Regions from separate parts of the Desulforamulus ruminis DSM 2154 genome, predicted to be linked through region 2. Evidence: riboswitches for the same ligand, from Rfam matches in the RefSeq annotation. Region 2 holds a riboswitch; each other region holds the start of a gene.
The links. Region 2 has a riboswitch for cyclic di-AMP ahead of DESRU_RS04275 (LysM peptidoglycan-binding domain-containing protein). Riboswitches for the same ligand answer to the same signal wherever they lie in the genome.

Region 1: another riboswitch for cyclic di-AMP. It lies ahead of eam (glutamate 2,3-aminomutase); the one in region 2 lies ahead of DESRU_RS04275 (LysM peptidoglycan-binding domain-containing protein).
Region 3: another riboswitch for cyclic di-AMP. It lies ahead of kamA (lysine 2,3-aminomutase); the one in region 2 lies ahead of DESRU_RS04275 (LysM peptidoglycan-binding domain-containing protein).

The regions. Positions count from the first base shown of each region.
Region 1 covers NC_015589.1:1,663,667-1,666,942, forward strand. Annotated here, with positions in the region: gene hydG ([FeFe] hydrogenase H-cluster radical SAM maturase HydG) at 1-695, shown strand, start outside; gene DESRU_RS08325 (winged helix-turn-helix domain-containing protein) at 830-1,444, shown strand; cyclic di-AMP (ydaO/yuaA leader) riboswitch at 1,561-1,691, shown strand; gene eam (glutamate 2,3-aminomutase) at 1,698-2,960, shown strand; gene DESRU_RS08335 (hypothetical protein) at 3,128-3,276, shown strand, end outside.
Region 2 covers NC_015589.1:865,358-868,633, reverse strand. Annotated here, with positions in the region: gene DESRU_RS04285 (mechanosensitive ion channel family protein) at 1-896, opposite strand, end outside; gene DESRU_RS04280 (lactate/malate family dehydrogenase) at 1,254-1,709, opposite strand; cyclic di-AMP (ydaO/yuaA leader) riboswitch at 1,831-1,986, shown strand; gene DESRU_RS04275 (LysM peptidoglycan-binding domain-containing protein) at 1,993-2,814, shown strand; gene DESRU_RS04270 (endonuclease/exonuclease/phosphatase family protein) at 2,852-3,276, opposite strand, start outside.
Region 3 covers NC_015589.1:243,256-246,531, reverse strand. Annotated here, with positions in the region: gene DESRU_RS01280 (type III pantothenate kinase) at 1-265, opposite strand, end outside; gene DESRU_RS01275 (nitrite/sulfite reductase domain-containing protein) at 490-1,146, shown strand; cyclic di-AMP (ydaO/yuaA leader) riboswitch at 1,381-1,522, shown strand; partial or broken gene kamA (lysine 2,3-aminomutase) at 1,697-2,936, shown strand; gene ablB (putative beta-lysine N-acetyltransferase) at 2,939-3,276, shown strand, end outside.

The DNA.
Region 1 (3,276 bases), 800 kb from region 2:
CTCAGATTATGCATGCCCAGCACATGGAAGAACGTTTCGGCGTGGGACCCCATACCATTTCCGTACCCCGCATCCGTCCGGCCCAAGGGGTTGATTACGACAGTTATCCTTATTTGGTAAATGACGAACAGTTTATGAAACTGGTTGCCATTCTCCGTTTGGCGGTTCCCTATACGGGCATGATTATTTCCACCCGGGAAAGTCCCCAATACCGGGATATGCTGCTCAATTACGGCATCTCTCAGATTTCCGCCGGTTCCTGTACCGGGGTGGGAGGATATAAAAAAGAGGCCGAGCGTCTGGCCTGTTTGGCCGATGGAAAAACCGACTGCTGTTGTGACGATACACCGCCGCAGTTTGCCGTGGATGATCACCGCAGCCCGGATGAAGTTCTGAACTCGGTTTGTCAGTCCGGCTGGCTGCCCAGCTACTGTACCGCCTGTTACCGTAAAGGCCGCACCGGGGACCGCTTTATGGCACTGGCTAAAAACGGGGAAATTCAAAACGTATGCCAGCCCAACGCCATTCTCACCTTTAAAGAATACCTGTTGGACTATGCCTCTCCGGAAACCAGGGAACTGGGAGATGAGACCATCCGCCGTCATCTGGAAGAAATTAAAAGTCCGGAAATTCGCAGGATTACTGAAGACCGGTTAAAACAAATTGAGCAAGGGGCCAGAGATTTATACTTTTAATGGCCAAAAACAGCCTGTTAAGTTGAGAACAGGCTGTTTTTTTTGTTAACCCCTATGAATTTTTCGGAATGAAGTTATAATAGGAATGAAGTTATAATATAAACGCAGACAAAAATTTTTCGGAGGTTTTTATCTTGCAGAGTGGAGAGGTTCATTTAGCCAAGTACATGAACATTGCCGCGGACATTGCGGACAGGATCGTAAGGGGAGAATATCAAGAGGGCCAAAAGATATTTGGCCGGTCAACTTTGGCGGGGAAGTATAATGTTTCGCCGGAGACCATTCGCCGGGCTTTGATTTTGTTGCAGGAAGCAGGAATTGTTCAAGTTACACCAGGGGTGGGAGTGGCTGTTAAGTCCCTTGACGCGGCGCAGAAATATTTGGAGGACTTTGGTCAAAGACGGGTGCTCCAGGGTTTGCATGAACAGTTGTATGATTTGGTCAAGAAACGGGATCAATTAAATGAAGAAATATCCAAGTTGATCGAGGAATTAATGGAGCATACCCTTCAGGTGGAATCAAGATTTAACAAAATTGAAGAGTGGAAAGTATTACCCGAATCCCCGCTGGTGGGAAAATATCTTTCCCAATTGGAACTGTGCGATCAGAGCCGTGTTTTGACTATTCAAAGAAAAGATGTGGGCGAAATTGTTAATCCTACTTCAAAAAATGTGATTGAAGGCGGCGATATTATTACCATCTTTGGAACTTTAAGCGCCTCCTGTAAAAAAGGATTAGTAAGAGTTTAATAAACATTAGAATATGATTTATAAAAAAGGTGCTAAGGCATCTTTTTTATGTTGAATTCAAAACAACTTGCATGATATAATGAGTTGTGGCAACTTTATAAAAACATGACGTTGCCTGGAAAAATATGCTTAATTCCGTGATCGGAAGCGGAGGAACCAATTCCGGGGTGAATCCTATGTTAATAGGTAGGGTTTCCTTTCGACCCGAACCCGTCAGCTAACTTCGTAAGCATGAAGGAAAGGATGGGATAGTATGTCTGTAAAGATGTGGCAGGACGAACAGCAGTTAGAATGGGAGAAAAGGGACATTGCCCTTAGAAGGGCGGCAGAATTAAAGGATCAAATTACAGAATACCTGGAGCAGAAAAAAAGTATACCGGACGGGTTTGAAATCCAAGGAGAATACACCAAGGCAAAAAGTGAGTTGCTGGAGTATTTTAATGCCACTGAGGAACAGTGGAATGACTGGCGCTGGCAGATGGCCAACCGGATTAGAGATGTCAGAATTTTAAGCCGGTTGGTTCGCCTGGAATCCGACGAATTTAACGATATCGAAAAGGTAGGCCGTCAGTTCCGCTGGGCTGTTTCGCCCTATTATTTAGCCCTTGCCATTGCCGGCGGAAAAGAAGGCCCGGTTTGGCGCCAGGCTATCCCCAGCGGCCTGGAGATTCTTGACCGCTACGGCAAGGAAGATCCCATGGGAGAGGAGTTTACTTCTCCTGCGGCCGGTATTACCCGTCGTTACCCGGACCGCTTAATTATCAACGTAACCAATCAGTGCGCCATGTATTGCCGTCATTGCCAGAGACGCAGGAACATCGGAGATATTGATGTTCATAAGCCCAGGCAAGTGCTGGAGGCTTCCCTGCGGTACATCAGAGAAAATCCCGAAATCAGGGACGTTTTAATAACCGGGGGAGATGCGTTGCTCCTATCCAACAAGCAGTTGGACTGGCTGTTAACCGAGCTTGACAATATCCCCCATGTTGAAATCAAACGGATTGGCAGCCGGATACCGGTGACCATGCCCCAAAGGGTTACTTCCCAGCTATGCTCCGTGCTGGAGAAGCACCCGCCCATTTACATGAATACTCAGTTTAATCATCCCCTGGAAGTGACTCCTGAGGCCAAGAAAGCGTGCGATATGCTGATAAAGGCCGGAGTTGTGCTGGGTAACCAGGCGGTTTTGTTGAAAGACATCAACAATGATCCCCATGTCATGAAGCGGTTAAACCACAGCCTCTTGCGCATTCGGGTGAAACCCTATTACATTTTTCATGCGAAAGCGGTGAAGGGTACCCGGCATTTTATCACCGGGGTGCAAGACGGTATTAACATTATGGAACAATTGAGAGGGTTTACCTCCGGTCTGGCGGTACCCACTTACATTATCAACGCCCCCAATGGTTATGGAAAAACGCCGATCCTACCCCAGTATATTCTAGAAAATAAAAATGATCATGTAACGATCCGTACCTGGGAAAAACGAGTTATTCCCTATTCCGTCAGCGGTTAGCTTATAAGACTGCGGTAAACCAGAAAGCGTCCCCAATTTATCTTTTATAAAATAATGAGCTGCGTAAAAGGAACGATTCTGTGTTCTTTTTGCGCAGCCCTTTTATTTTGCGCTGGTTCAGCAGATAAAATTTTTTTCCGAAGCAAATTTATGATTGACAAGAACGAATGTTTGGTATAAAATCACAACAAAACAAATGTTCGGTGGTGTTAAACATGATTAAAAGTGTTGAATTCAATGGGGGTTTTATCCCTCCGGGAACCGTCCTCCCTTTGGAATCCTCCTCCAATTTTGATTTTACCGATGAAGTTCTCAC
Region 2 (3,276 bases):
TCCTGCAGCTTTTCCTCAATGTAGTCCTTTAATAGCTCCATTCTGCGAAAGCGTTCGATCATGGCGTCCGAGCAAAGATTTACGCTTCCGGCATCAATATAAATCGCCCTCTTGATCCTGCGTCCACCCGAGGCCTGCATCCCCCGCCAGTTTTTAAAAGCATCGGACACCAGGGCGTAAGCCGGGATAAAGGTAATGGTTTTATCGAAATTTTCCACCTTGACGGTATTTAGGGACAAGTCGATCACGATTCCATCCGCCGCATATTTCGGCATCTCAATCCAGTCGCCGATGCGTATCATATCATTTGAGGTCATCTGTATCCCCGCCACAAAGCCAAGGATTGAATCCTTGAAAACCAGGGTGGTAACGGCGGTCATGGCACCGATGCCACCCAGCAGCACCAGCGGACTTTCACCAATCAGACCGGCAATGATTACAATGAAGCCGATAATAAACACAGCCACCTTAATAATCTGCAGAAGCCCACGCATGGGCCTCACTTTAGAAATTTCGTAGGTTCTGTATATCTCATCGACAGCATTGATCAGCGCGTCTGCCACGCCCATCATGACGGCAACCGTATACACCAGCACGCCACGCATGATCAGTTCCTCGTACTTTGGAAAAGTACCCGCAAAGAGAGCGATAATAATGGGCGTCACAAGATGAGAAAGGCGTTGGAAAACCCTTTTTTCAAGTAAAATATCATCCCAGCTCGGCCTGCTCTTTTTGGCATAACTGGTGACAATTTTTAAGAGAATTTCCTTGGCAATAAGCCTTGATAACACGCAAATAATCCCTATGACCAGCAAAATTACGGCATTGGCGGCAAAATCGGCCATAGCGCCCTGACTTCCAAAGCGCTCTAGAAAGGCGATGATTTTAGTATACATGTCAGCACCTCCTTCTTTTCCCGCGTATTACATTCCAACTTATTTTAATGGAATGCCTCTCTGCTATCAAGCAAATGGGGTGACTTTTCTTTATGATTTTTTAATCTTTCATATGGAATAAAATTAATTGGTTAGTCCAATAACTTTTATAATTCCATAAGACCATAAGCTGAAAAGTAACAACTACTATAGGTTACGCACTTATATTCCTCTTTGGTCCTGTAGACAATAATTGTGCTGGGACTCCTTTAGTTCGCAGGCCATTATCTTAATAATCATGGGATAGCAAGAAAGTTATAAGTTTCTCTTAAATCCCCAACGCTTGAATAACCTTCTTTAAAATCCTGGCGGAATTCCTTAGCCCCTCCTCCTCTTCCACGGACATGGCAGGGGAATCACTTCGCTTCTTCCTCTCCCATTTATAATACAGGACATGCTTAAACAACACCCTTCTATATCATAAAGATGATCAACCAGTCCCGAAACCGTCAAGATAGAATTCTCATCCCTGATCACAGCTTCGCAGATGCGTTTCAGGACAAAGGCAATGGCAGGTTTTTGATTGCTGCCTGCCGTAAATATGATGATATGGGCATCCCGGCAGTCTTCAAAATCTCCGGCTATTACACCGGCAGGTTTCGTGAACACAGCGGCATCCCCCAGGTTCAGCGCCTCTCCCTTAGCCTTATCCTTATCGACATCAACCAAAACCAAATCACTGGCCAGCCCACTGGACATAATGGCAAAGGCCACCGACGCTCCAACCTGACCTGCCCCGATAATGGCTATTTTTACTCCCGTCTGGCTTTCCAAAAAAACACCCCCAGAGCTAAATGCAAAAATATTATTTCCCAATAAATCAATGCTATGTGAACAATTACCAAATATTGAGGGTGGACACATTTATGGAAAACCAGTAAAATAATTCATAACTTTACAAAAGAGGCCGAATCTCCGCGAAAACCGGAGTACGGGGGACAAATTTTACGGGGTGAATCCGCTGCCTTTTTACGGAGGTGTCTACAGGTGCGGTAGGGTGCCCTTCAACCCGAACCCGACAGCTAACCTCGAAGGCCAAAGGAGGGAAAAGGTTCCAATGAATTTTTTCGTCCGTTTTAAACGGATCTTTGTATCTGTCTGCGTTTTGGGAGTGCTCATTCCTGCAGCCATTGCTTATGCTGCCACTTATACGGTTGTTCCCAGTGACTCCCTGTCCGCCATCAGCCAGAAGCTGAACGTCAGTGTCGAGCAAATTAAGACCGCCAACGGACTTACCGGCGATTTTCTGGAAATTGGCCAAATATTGACCATTCCGGACCATCCGGCTGCCGGTTCTGCTGCTCCCGCCAATACCACCTATACCGTTAAACCGGGGGACAGTCTTCATGTCATCGCCCAAAAATATAACATTCGTCCCGAGGCCTTAATTCTAACCAATAGCCTCACGGGTAATTTAATCTACCCCGGACAGCAGTTAATCGTTCCCGTCGCCACTTCCCGCAGCGCCGGACCGGTGGCGGTAGAGGTGAGCAGGAGCGCCAAACGGCCGGTAATACCCTATACGGAAGAAGAACTGGACCTGCTGGCCCGTCTGGTTACTGCCGAAGCAGGCGGGGAACCGGTGGAGGCTCAAGTGGGAGTAGCTGCCGTGGTGATTAACCGGGTGCAGAGCAGTTCTTTCCCTAATACCATCTCAGAAGTCATTTATGCCCGTAATCAGTTTGGCCCGGTACAAAATGGTTGGATTAAACGCCCTGCCACATCCACTGCCCTGGAGGCCACTGAGAAAGCCCTGTACGGTGAAGATCCAACCAATGGCGCGTTGTACTTCTTTGATACTTCAACAAAAAATTCTTATTTACGTTCTCTCCCGGTACTGGCCAATTATGGTCATATGATTTATGCCAATACGAAATAGTTAGTGAATTAAAAACGGCACCCCACCAGGTGCCGTTTTATGTTACTTTTAAATTTAATTGAACTACCACAGGCAGGTGGTCTGAAGCATAGGACTGTAAAGTATTGGCTGAAACGACCTGCCAATGATGCGACACAAAAATAAAATCCAATTGTTCTTCCGGCTGCCAGGCCGGAAAAGTGCTAAATCCACCCGTAACCTCCGTGGCCTCCCTTAGGACGTTGGATAACGCGGCAAACTCCGGAGTATCCCGCCCGTCATTTAAATCACCCACCAGAATGGAAGGTTTCTCCGTGGTGGAAATGACTTGCAAAATTTCTTGTACTTGATCCATTCGTTCTTGTCGGTTTAATCCCAGGTGAGTGCAAAAAAAGGAGATCAATTCCTTACCCAACTTGATCTCAGTTTCCAATATCCCCCTTTGTTCACCCTGACTGGGTAATAAATGTCTTTTTACCCCGG
Region 3 (3,276 bases), 620 kb from region 2:
CCACTAAAACAGGATTCAGGTTAAAAAACTTTTCGATCATGGATTCAATCAGGCTGTTTACCGGGGGTACCACGGAAGAAATCACCACTCCGGTCACCGCCTTCATATTCAGTCCGGACAAGCCAAAGAGCTCTTTCAACAGGACTCCGTATTCATCGGCGGTGCGGTTGCGATCGGTAGACAGGCGCCAGTTGGCCGCCAGGATTTTATCGTTAAAGACGCCAAAAACAATGTTGGTATTGCCGATATCTATGGCCAGTATCAAGGTTCGCTTCCTCCCTTGAGTCTCATGGAATTACTTTTAGTCAAAAGCAATTCTACCAGATTTAATTGGAAAAGTACAACCGTATCACCCCTGCATCCATCGTTTCACTCTGCATCCGGCAGTGCAAATTTTCTTTTTCTTCGGACTTTATGGATTAGGGCAGGGACAAAAATGGAGCCTGTCGAATAAATGTAAATTTACTACTTCTTCAGGAGGAATATACGATGACCCACTCCCCCAAAGGAGCCATTTTACAGCGCGACGGAACCTACGCTATCGTGCCGAAAACCACGGCGGGCCTGCTGAATGCAGAAATCCTCAGGAAATTAGCCGATGTGGTGGAGAAATACCAAATTCCCGTGGTCAAGCTGACCGCTTCCCAACGGATTGCTCTGGTGGGAATCAAGGGTGAAGATGTAGACAATCTCTGGACTGATTTGGGTATGGACCCGGCTCCTGCCACCGGACTCTGTGTACGAAGTGTCCAAGCTTGTCCCGGAATCAGTTTCTGTAAATACGGAAAGCAGGATTCTCTGGCTCTGGCCACCCTGTTGGACCGGAATTTTAGCGGGATGATTTTGCCTAACAAGTTTAAAATAGGAATCTCCGGCTGTCCCCTAAACTGTGCCGAAGCCTGGATGAGGGACCTGGGCGCCTTTGGCAAACCCAAGGGTTTCAGTGTGGTGATCGGCGGCAACTCCGGTTCGGTTCCTCATATCGGGCAATTGCTGGCAGAGGACCTAACCATGGATGAAGTGGTTGCCCTTTCCCAAAGGCTAATTAATTTTTATAAGGAAAACGCCAAAACCGGTGAACGAATGTTCAAGTTTGTAGAGCGACTGGGTTTAGAGGAAATCAGAAGGGCCGTACAGGCTTCATAAAAGATACCGCATCATAAAAAGTCCTGCCCTGGCAGGGCTTTTTATGTGAATAAAGGTAAGAAATAGAATCCATGGGATTGTATTTCCCATTAGCCGGCGTATTGGCAAATATTTTTTAGCATTTGTCGCCTTCACCGTGCCATATCCCTTCTTATCCCATGAAACGCCCTATTAACATCTTTTATAAGGTTATAATAATTCAGGCAATTGATGATAAAATAAACTATAAAATGAATATGGCTTTCGCTTAATCTCTCTTTTTGAGAGAGCGGGGGAACCAATCAATTGGGGTTAATACAGTGTGCTCACACTGTTAGGGTTATACTTTTCAATCCGAACCCGTCAGCTAACTTCGTAGGCGTAGAAAAGTTAAGCAATACAGCCGGATTTTTGGCTATTTTGTTATACATTTTTATGCCCTTCTCCCCTGGATAATATTTCCGGGGATTTTTTATTTCTTACGATATGTTGCCGGGGCAACCCTTATTTCCGGTTCAAAGTCATTCGATAAACCCATTTTTATTCAACAATTTATACAAGGGGGAATTTTGTGAGGGAAAAACCCGAGATTTTAGAGAAATGGAATGTTACGGAAGAACAGTGGAACGACTGGCGCTGGCAGATCAGCAATCGCATAACAGATGCCCAAAAATTATCCCGGTTTATTCGCCTCTCCAAGGAGCAAATGGAGGGAATCACAGTCTGTCTAAAAAAATTCAGGATGGCCATTACTCCTTACTATCTGAGTCTGATTAACCCTACGGAACGATACTGTCCTATTGCTTTGCAGTCTATTCCGAATCCCAAGGAACTGGTCTATACCAGAGGTGACATGAGGGACCCTTTGCACGAAGACGTGGATTCGCCTGTTCCCGGTTTAACACACCGCTATCCCGATAGAGTTTTGCTATTAGTTACGGACTGTTGTTCTATGTACTGCCGTCACTGCACCCGCCGGAGGATGGCCGGTCAGCATGATCAATCACTGCCCAAAGACCAATTGGACCGAGCCTTCAACTATATTCGCAATAAGCCCGCCATTCGGGATGTGGTTATTTCCGGCGGCGACCCTTTCACACTTACCGATAAGCAATTGGAGTACATTCTAAAGAAACTTCGCTCCATAGAAACTTCGCTCCATTAAACATGTGGAAATTATCCGTCTGGGCACCCGAACCCCGGTGGTGCTTCCCCAGCGAATCACCCCGGAACTGTGCTCAATGCTGGAAAAATATCATCCGGTTTGGGTTAACACTCACTTTAATCATCCGTCGGAAATTACTCCCGAGGCTACCGAGGCTGTGGCCCGTTTGGCCAAAGCCGGTATCCCCGTTAATAACCAGTCTGTTCTACTCCGGGGTATTAACGACCGTCCGGACATCATGAAGAGATTGGTGCAGAATTTACTAAAGATCCGCGTCCGGCCTTATTATCTCTACCAGTGTGACCTTTCGGAGGGGATTGGACACTTCCGGACCCCGGTCAGTGCCGGCATAGAAATTATTGAATCCCTGCGTGGCCATACCTCCGGTCTGTCCATTCCAACCTATGTAATTGATGCGCCGGGCGGCGGCGGAAAAATTCCCCTTGGCCCTAATTACCTGCTGTCCCAGGGTAAAGGAAAAATCGTTCTGAGAAATTTTGAGGGCAATATCTATCTGTATACCGAACCCGGCCAGGAGGAAGAGAAATATTCGTCCGCCAAGCTGGGAGTTGCCGGCTTAATGCAGAGTGGAGCGATCACCCTAAAGCCGGACGATGAAATAATTACCGTTGGAGGGAGCAGATAATCATGGAACCGGTCTCCAGACATAAAGACGAATTTTCCGTAGACGCCCTAGTGGATAAAGAAAACCTCCGAATCTGGATCCAGGACTATCGAGTCAAAGATCCTTTACTTTTTAGCCAATATCTAACCCGGTGGGCTAAAGAAGAAAGCTTGGAGAAAATTATTCTTCCTGCCCGGGAAGAAGACTTAAAAAGCTTTCAGGAAAATGGCTTTGTACTGGAAGGCGTTATTGAGGCTTACTATCCCGATTCGAAAGGCTATTTTCTATCGGCCTACCCCTGCATCCGTCGGGGAAAATCATTATTTCTTCAGGAAGAACAGGCCATGTTAAAAAAAATATT